Regions from separate parts of the Streptomyces sp. NPDC044003 genome, predicted to be linked through region 1. Evidence: riboswitches for the same ligand, from Rfam matches in the RefSeq annotation. Region 1 holds a riboswitch; each other region holds the start of a gene.

Region 1 (2,261 bases):
CGTCGTCCCGTCGTCCCCGTCGTCCCGTCGTCCCCGTCGTCCCGTCGCCCCGTTGTCCCCCGTCGTCCCCGTCGCCCCCAAGGTCAGATCTTCGGCGAGAGACGGTACTGATGTGGGTGAACATGCAGCCGCGGCGAGGTGAGCAGCAAGGCTCGGTTGTCCTGTCCGGCGGCCATGTGGTCGAGCCACCGCTCGTACCAGGCAAGGAAATCCGGGGCTGAGGAGACGTTCGGGCCCCAGAAGCCGTCGGCGTTGCCGATGAGGATGCGACCGGTGAGAGGCCCGGTCACGCCCAGGAGTACGAGATCGCTGCAGCCGCGTTCGATGACGTGCAGGAAGAGGTGACCCTCGCGTGTGGGGCGGTAGGCCCGGCGGAATCCTCTCGTCCGCGTGTCGGCAGCTGCGCGATTCATCGTGAAGAGCGTGCAGCGTTCCAGCGGGATCAGCCCGTAGTACGGGGACGCACCGCTGCCGCCCAGGTGCGTGAGGAAATCTCGGTAGGGCGGTGGGAGTTCCACGTCATGCTCGGCTTCGAAGGCGTCTGCCTGAGCTTCGGGCAGGCGGGGGCCGAGACGGAATTCGTGCAGTTCCTCGCCGAAGGAGTGGCTTCGGCCGGGCGTGTAGGGAATGCGTGCCAGCTTGCGTCGCAGCCGCGGGATGCGGGAGTCCATGCGAGCTCTTTTCTCGTGTCGCCCGCAATCTATCGCGATCTGTCTCGCGACGGCTGGAGATCATCCTGCGGTGGGACCACTTCGAGCCGACTGCGCCACCAGGGGGCCGTTGGCAGGTAGCCCAGGGAGTCTTGTATGGTTCTCCGCGAATCATCCAGAGGGGTGGAGGGACCGGCCCTACGAAGCCCCGGCAACTCCCCGATCGACTCGGCGCTCAATGTTCGCGCCGCGCCGACGGGATCAGTGCCAACTCCGGCCTGCGCCAACGTGGCGTGGGAAAAGATGAGGAGACACGGTGCTCTCTGTGCTGCCTTTCGCCCCGGCTCTGTCCGTCCCGGGCTCTCCGCGTACCCGTCTCGTGATCGTCGCGGCATATCGGCCGACCGCTTCGGCCCTTTCCCGCTGACCATCCCCCGCCCTCACCTGCCTTCCCCTGCCCTCCTCGGATGAGGTCGCCGCGAGTCGGGTGAGGTCGCCGCGAGTCATGGCTCGCGGACCGAGACTGGAGTACCCCTTTTCATGGACATTTCGGATATTTCTAGTGGTGTTGGCGTCCTCGACAAGGCCGCGGTGATCCTCGATGCGCTGGCGTCGGGCCCGGTCACCTTGGCGGGGCTGGTCGCCTCCACCGGCTTGGCACGGCCCACGGTCCACCGACTCGCCACCGCACTCGAACGCCACCGCCTGGTCGGCAGGGACGTCCAGGGCCGGTTCGTCCTCGGCCCCCGGATCGCCGAACTCTCGGCCGCCGCGGCCGAGGACTGCCTGCTGGCCGCGGCCGGCCCGGTCCTGACCTCCCTCCGGGACGCCACCGGCGAGAGCGCGCAGCTCTACCGGCGCCAGGGTGAGATGCGTGTCTGCGTCGCGGCCGCCGAGCGGACGTCCGGCCTGCGCGACATCGTTCCGGTGGGCTCCACACTCCCCATGAAGGTCGGCTCCGCCGCCCAGGTCCTGCTGGCGTGGGAGGAGCCCGAGCGCTTCTACCAGGGTCTGCAGGGTGCCCGCTTCACGGCCACTGCTCTGAGCGGCGTACGGCGCCGAGGCTGGGCCCAGTCGATCGGTGAGCGCGAACCCGGCATGGCCTCCGTCTCGGCACCGGTCCGCGGCCCGTCCCACCGTGTGGTGGCCGCCGTCACGGTCACGGGCCCGATCCAACGCCTCACCCGTCAACCCGGCGCGCGGCTCGCGAAGGCCGCCGTCGACGCGGCCGACCGCTTGACCGAGGTCGTGTGCCGCTCCTGACGGTGGATCCTCCAGGTTGCCTTTCGCCGGCGCGCGGGCGCACCTGGGAGCCAGCGGAAGCAGCGTCACCGGATGGGGTGAACACAGCGGTTCCTCAGGGGCGCAGCAGCTGCATGTGGATCGACCGGGCCGGTCTCATCGACGGCAGGACGAGACCTCGGCGGGTGGACGTGCGGACGATCAGCTCGTACGGCATGACGATCGAGTCCGGGTTGTACTCCCCCACCCCTTCGATGGCGTCGATGAGGAGCTGGACGACGGCCGTGCCGATCCTGCGGGGTTTGAGCGAGAGCGTCGTGATGGGTGGTTCGGTGGTGGCGTAGACGGTGGATTCGCTGCAGCAGACGA
Region 2 (2,261 bases), on a different contig from region 1:
CCCTCCACGACGAAGGAGATGACGCCCACGCGGGGCGCGTCGTCGCCGAAGAGCGAGAGCACCCGCACCTCGGGCACCTCGGCCAGGCCCTCGCGGACCTTGGCGATCAGGTGCTGCTCGCGGGCGACGAGGGAGTCGAAGCCGGCCTCGGTCAGCGCCTTGCAGGCGGAGGCGATCGAGTAGACGCCGATGACGTTCGGCGAACCCGCCTCGTGCCGGGCCGCGGTGGTGTGCCACTCCACGTCCACACCACCGTCGGCCCGGCGGGCCACCTTGCGGGAGGCGCCGCCGCCCGCGAGGTAGGGCTCGGAATCCTGAAGCCAGTCGGCACGGCCGGCGAGGACGCCGGAGCCGAAGGGCGCGTACAGCTTGTGCCCGGAGAAGGCGACCCAGTCCACGTCCAACTCCCGCACGGAGACCGGGTGGTGGGGGGCGAGCTGGGCGGCGTCGAGCACGATCCGGGCGCCGTGCGCGTGCGCGGCGGCGGCGAGCTCCTTCACCGGCCACAGCTCACCGGTGACGTTGGAGGCACCGGTCACGCAGACCAGGGCCGGGCCGTAGGGGTCGCGGTCGGCGAGGGCGCGTTCCAGGGTCTCGACGGCCTGCTCCGGGGTGCGCGGCGCGTTGAGGTAGGTGACGCGGGCGTCGCGCCAGGGCAGCAGGGAGGCGTGGTGCTCGGTCTCGAAGACGAAGACCTGGCAGCCGGCCGGGATCGTGGCGGCGAGCAGGTTCAGCGAGTCGGTGGTGGAGCGGGTGAAGACGACCTGGTCGTCGGGGCGGCAGTCGAGGAACTCGGCGACGGTGACGCGGCTGTTCTCGAAGAGGTCGGTGGAGAGCTGGGAGAGGTAGCCGGCGCCGCGGTGGACGCTGCCGTAGTACGGGGCGTACGCGGCGACGTCGTCCCAGACCCGCTGGAGCGCCGGCGCGCTGGCCGCGTAGTCGAGCGCCGCGTAGGTCACCTCGCCGCCGGTGACGAGCGGGACGGTGACGTCCCGGCCGAGGACCGGCAGCGGGGCGGCGCAGCAGGGGTCGGCGGACTCGGAGTCGGCGGTGACGGCAGTGGCGTTCGGGTATGCGGACATGGCGGTATCTCCCGGCGGGCGGTGCGGAATGGCTTCGGTGAATCCCGTACGCGGCCGGGTACGGCGGGGTACGGGTGATGCCTCGGAGGACATGGGGGTACGCGGAAGGGACCCTGTTTCCGAGGGTGAAGAAGGGGCGGAGTCGCCCTATCGCATTCGCTTGCTCACGGAAAAAGCTCCTCGACTGACCAGGACCCCTGGTGCTCGAGGGATCCGCGCTTGCCGTAGACCTCGCTGCCTACGGCCCGGTCATCACCCGGGGCACCCCGCCACGGAAGGAGGGTTGCCGGACAGCAAGCCGGGGCCAAAACGCTGTCACTCGTGACCTGTGAAGCATCCTGCCACATGATCGCCGAAGCGCAAGACCCCGGTCCGCATGGTGGACCGGGGTCGTACGGCGCAAGGCGCGGTTCAGGCGTTGCTGACGGCGATCCACCGCTCCAGGGACCGCAGGGCCGCGCCGGAGTCGATCGCCTCGGCCGCCTTCGCGATGCCGGCGCCCAGCTGCTCCGCGAGGGTGCCCGTGCCGGGGTCCAGGGCGGTGAGCGCCGCCGCGGCGTTGAGCAGCACCGCGTCCCGTACCGGACCGGTCTCCCCCGCGAGCAGCCGGCGGGCGACGTCGGCGTTGTACGAGGCGTCGCCGCCGCGCAGCGCCTCCAGGGGGACGAGGTCGATGCCGACGTCCCGCGGGTCGAAGCGCTCCTCGGTGACGCCGCCGTCCCGGACCACCCAGACCCGGGAGGTGGAGGTGGTCGTCAGCTCGTCCAGGCCGTCGTCGCCGCGGAAGACCAGGGCGGAGTTCCCGCGCTCGGCGAGGACCCCGGCGACGATGGGCGCCATGCGCGGGTCGGCGACCCCGACGGCCTGGGACCGTACCTTGGCCGGGTTGGTCAGCGGGCCGAGGACGTTGAAGGTCGTCCGGATGCCCAGCTGGCCACGGGCCGCGGCGACGTGCCGCAGCGAGGGGTGGAACCTGATCGCGAAGCAGAGGGTGATGCCTGCTTCGTCGGCGACCTCGGCGACCCGCTGCGGGGTCAGGTTCAGATTGACGCCGAGCTTCTCCAGGACGTCGGAGGAGCCGGAGGCGGAGGACGCGGCGCGGTTGCCGTGCTTGACGACCTTGGCGCCCGTCCCGGCGACCACGATCGACGCCATGGTGGAGATGTTCACCGTCTTGGC
Region 3 (2,261 bases), on a different contig from region 1:
GAGCTTGATGGCGTCGACGACCTGCTCGTCGTTGACGTCCTCCACGGCGCCGCCGGTCCGGCGGGCGATGTCGAGGACGTACGGGCCGTCGGCCGGGTTGCCGATCGCGAGGGACTTGGCGATGGTGTTCGGCTTCTGGGGCCGCACGACGTCGTGGCCGGCCTTGAAGGCCGCCGACACCGGGGAGCAGCCCTCCGCCTGGGCGCCGAAGATCTTGTACGGCTTGTCCTCGACGAGGCCCAGCTTGATGAGCTCCTGCAGACCCTTGTCGATCTTCGTGAGCTGCGAGCCGGAGGCGATCGGGATCACGAGCTGGTCGGGGAGGACCCAGCCGAGCTGCTCGCAGATCTCGTACGCGAGCGTCTTGGAGCCCTCGCCGTAGTACGGACGGAGGTTGACGTTCACGAAGCCCCAGCCCTCACCGAGCGGGTCGCCGATGAGCTCCGAGCAGAAGCGGTTGACGTCGTCGTAGTTGCCCTCGATGGCGACGAGGTCACCGCCGTAGACACCGGCCATGACGACCTTGCCCTGCTCCAGGTCGTGCGGGATGAACACGCAGGAGCGGAAGCCGGCGCGGGCGGCGGCGGCGCCGACGGCGCCGGCCAGGTTGCCGGTGGAGGAGCAGGAGAGGGTGGTGAAGCCGAAGGCCCGGGCGGCTTCGAGGGCCTGGGCGACGACCCGGTCCTTGAAGGAGTGGGTCGGGTTGCCGGAGTCGTCCTTGACGAAGAGCTTGCCGGGGGCGACGCCGATCTCGCGGGCCAGGTTGTCGGCCTGGATGAGCTTGGTCCAGCCGGGGTTCAGATTGGGCTTCTCGGCGACGTCGGCGGGGACGGGCAGGAGGGGGGCGTAGCGCCAGATGTTGGCGGGGCCGGCCTCGATCTGCTTGCGCAGCGCCTCGGGGTCACCGGTGGGAAGGTCGTACGCGACTTCGAGCGGTCCGAAACAGAGTTCACAGGCGAAGATCGGGCCGAGCGGGAAGCCTTCACCGCATTCGCGACAGGAAAGTCCGGACGCGGGACCGAGGTCGACGGTGGTGGGTGCGACGGTCTGAACAGCCATGGAGGCGAGGCCCTTTCTCCTCATCTTTCCCATGACGAATTTTTCGCCATGAGACGGATTTGGCACCTTCCCTAGCCGGGAGCCTCGCGCATTCAAGCTGCGCCCGTCAGGGCTCCACCTGGGGTGGTGGCCGGGAGACGGGTGGGCGAGTAACCGACTGGAGGGTTGCCGGGGCTTCAACGGGCCGTTTCCCTCTGCCCCTCTGGATGAGCGGTATTCGATTGTGAAGTGCGCTGGACTTTCGTTCCTGCACTCCGACGCGGGCGGCACCCCGACATGCATCGGGCATCCGCGTTGTTCAAGACTGTAACCGAAGGCCCGGGCGCTTGGACGGGCCGTCCGAACCGCGAGATGGAGATCAGGTGCTGGAAGAGGTGGAACGCTGGCTGGACCGGCGGTCCTGGTCCGTGACGGACCGGCCGCTGGAGCGGATCCTCGCCGCCAAGCGGAACACAAGGGTCAGCGTCGTCCTGCCTGCGCTGAACGAGGAGGCGACCGTCGGGGACATCGTCTCCGTGATCCGGCGCGAGCTGATGACCGAGTCCGTCCCCCTCGTGGACGAGCTGGTGGTGATCGACTCGGGCTCCACGGACCGTACGGCGGAGGTGGCGGCGGCGGCCGGCGCGCGGGTGGTCGCGCGGGACGCGATACTCCCCCGCATACCGGCGGTCCCCGGCAAGGGCGAGGTGCTCTGGCGGTCACTGATGGTGACGAGCGGGGACGTGGTCTGCTTCGTGGACGCGGACCTGCGGGACTTCTCGGCGGACTTCGTGACGGGGATCGTGGGCCCGCTGCTCACGGACCCGGACGTCGAGTTCGTCAAGGCGATGTACGACCGCCCGTTCGGTACTGAACTCGATGGGCTCGCCTCCGGCAAGACCCCCGGACAGGGCGGCAGGGTCACCGAACTGGTGGCGCGCCCCCTCCTCAATCTCCACTGGCCGCAGCTGGCCGGTTTCGTGCAGCCGCTGGGCGGCGAGTACGCGGCGCGGCGCTCGCTGCTCGAACGACTGCCGTTCCCGGTCGGTTACGGAGTGGAGCTGGGGCTGCTCGTGGACGCCCTGCACACGGTGGGCCTGGACGCGCTCGCACAGGTGGACGTGGGGGTGCGCAAGCACCGGCACCAGGACGAGCAGGCGCTGGGCCGGATGGCGGCGGCGATCTACCGGACGGCGCAGCTGCGGCTCTCGCGGGGACATCTG

What was found. Region 1 has a riboswitch for S-adenosylmethionine ahead of AC07AW_RS40025 (IclR family transcriptional regulator). Riboswitches for the same ligand answer to the same signal wherever they lie in the genome.
Region 2: another riboswitch for S-adenosylmethionine. It lies ahead of AC07AW_RS10955 (aminotransferase class V-fold PLP-dependent enzyme); the one in region 1 lies ahead of AC07AW_RS40025 (IclR family transcriptional regulator).
Region 3: another riboswitch for S-adenosylmethionine. It lies ahead of thrC (threonine synthase); the one in region 1 lies ahead of AC07AW_RS40025 (IclR family transcriptional regulator).

What each region holds. Positions count from the first base shown of each region.
Region 1 is NZ_JBWKFA010000019.1:98,949-101,209, forward strand. It holds gene AC07AW_RS40020 (SMI1/KNR4 family protein) at 84-671, opposite strand; SAM riboswitch class I at 819-960, shown strand; gene AC07AW_RS40025 (IclR family transcriptional regulator) at 1,191-1,913, shown strand; partial or broken gene AC07AW_RS40030 (substrate-binding domain-containing protein) at 2,008-2,261, opposite strand, start outside.
Region 2 is NZ_JBWKFA010000002.1:949,424-951,684, reverse strand. It holds gene AC07AW_RS10955 (aminotransferase class V-fold PLP-dependent enzyme) at 1-1,082, opposite strand, end outside; SAM riboswitch class IV at 1,293-1,409, opposite strand; gene trpD (anthranilate phosphoribosyltransferase) at 1,494-2,261, opposite strand, start outside.
Region 3 is NZ_JBWKFA010000014.1:132,109-134,369, reverse strand. It holds gene thrC (threonine synthase) at 1-1,083, opposite strand, end outside; SAM riboswitch class I at 1,077-1,272, opposite strand; gene AC07AW_RS36745 (glucosyl-3-phosphoglycerate synthase) at 1,422-2,261, shown strand, end outside.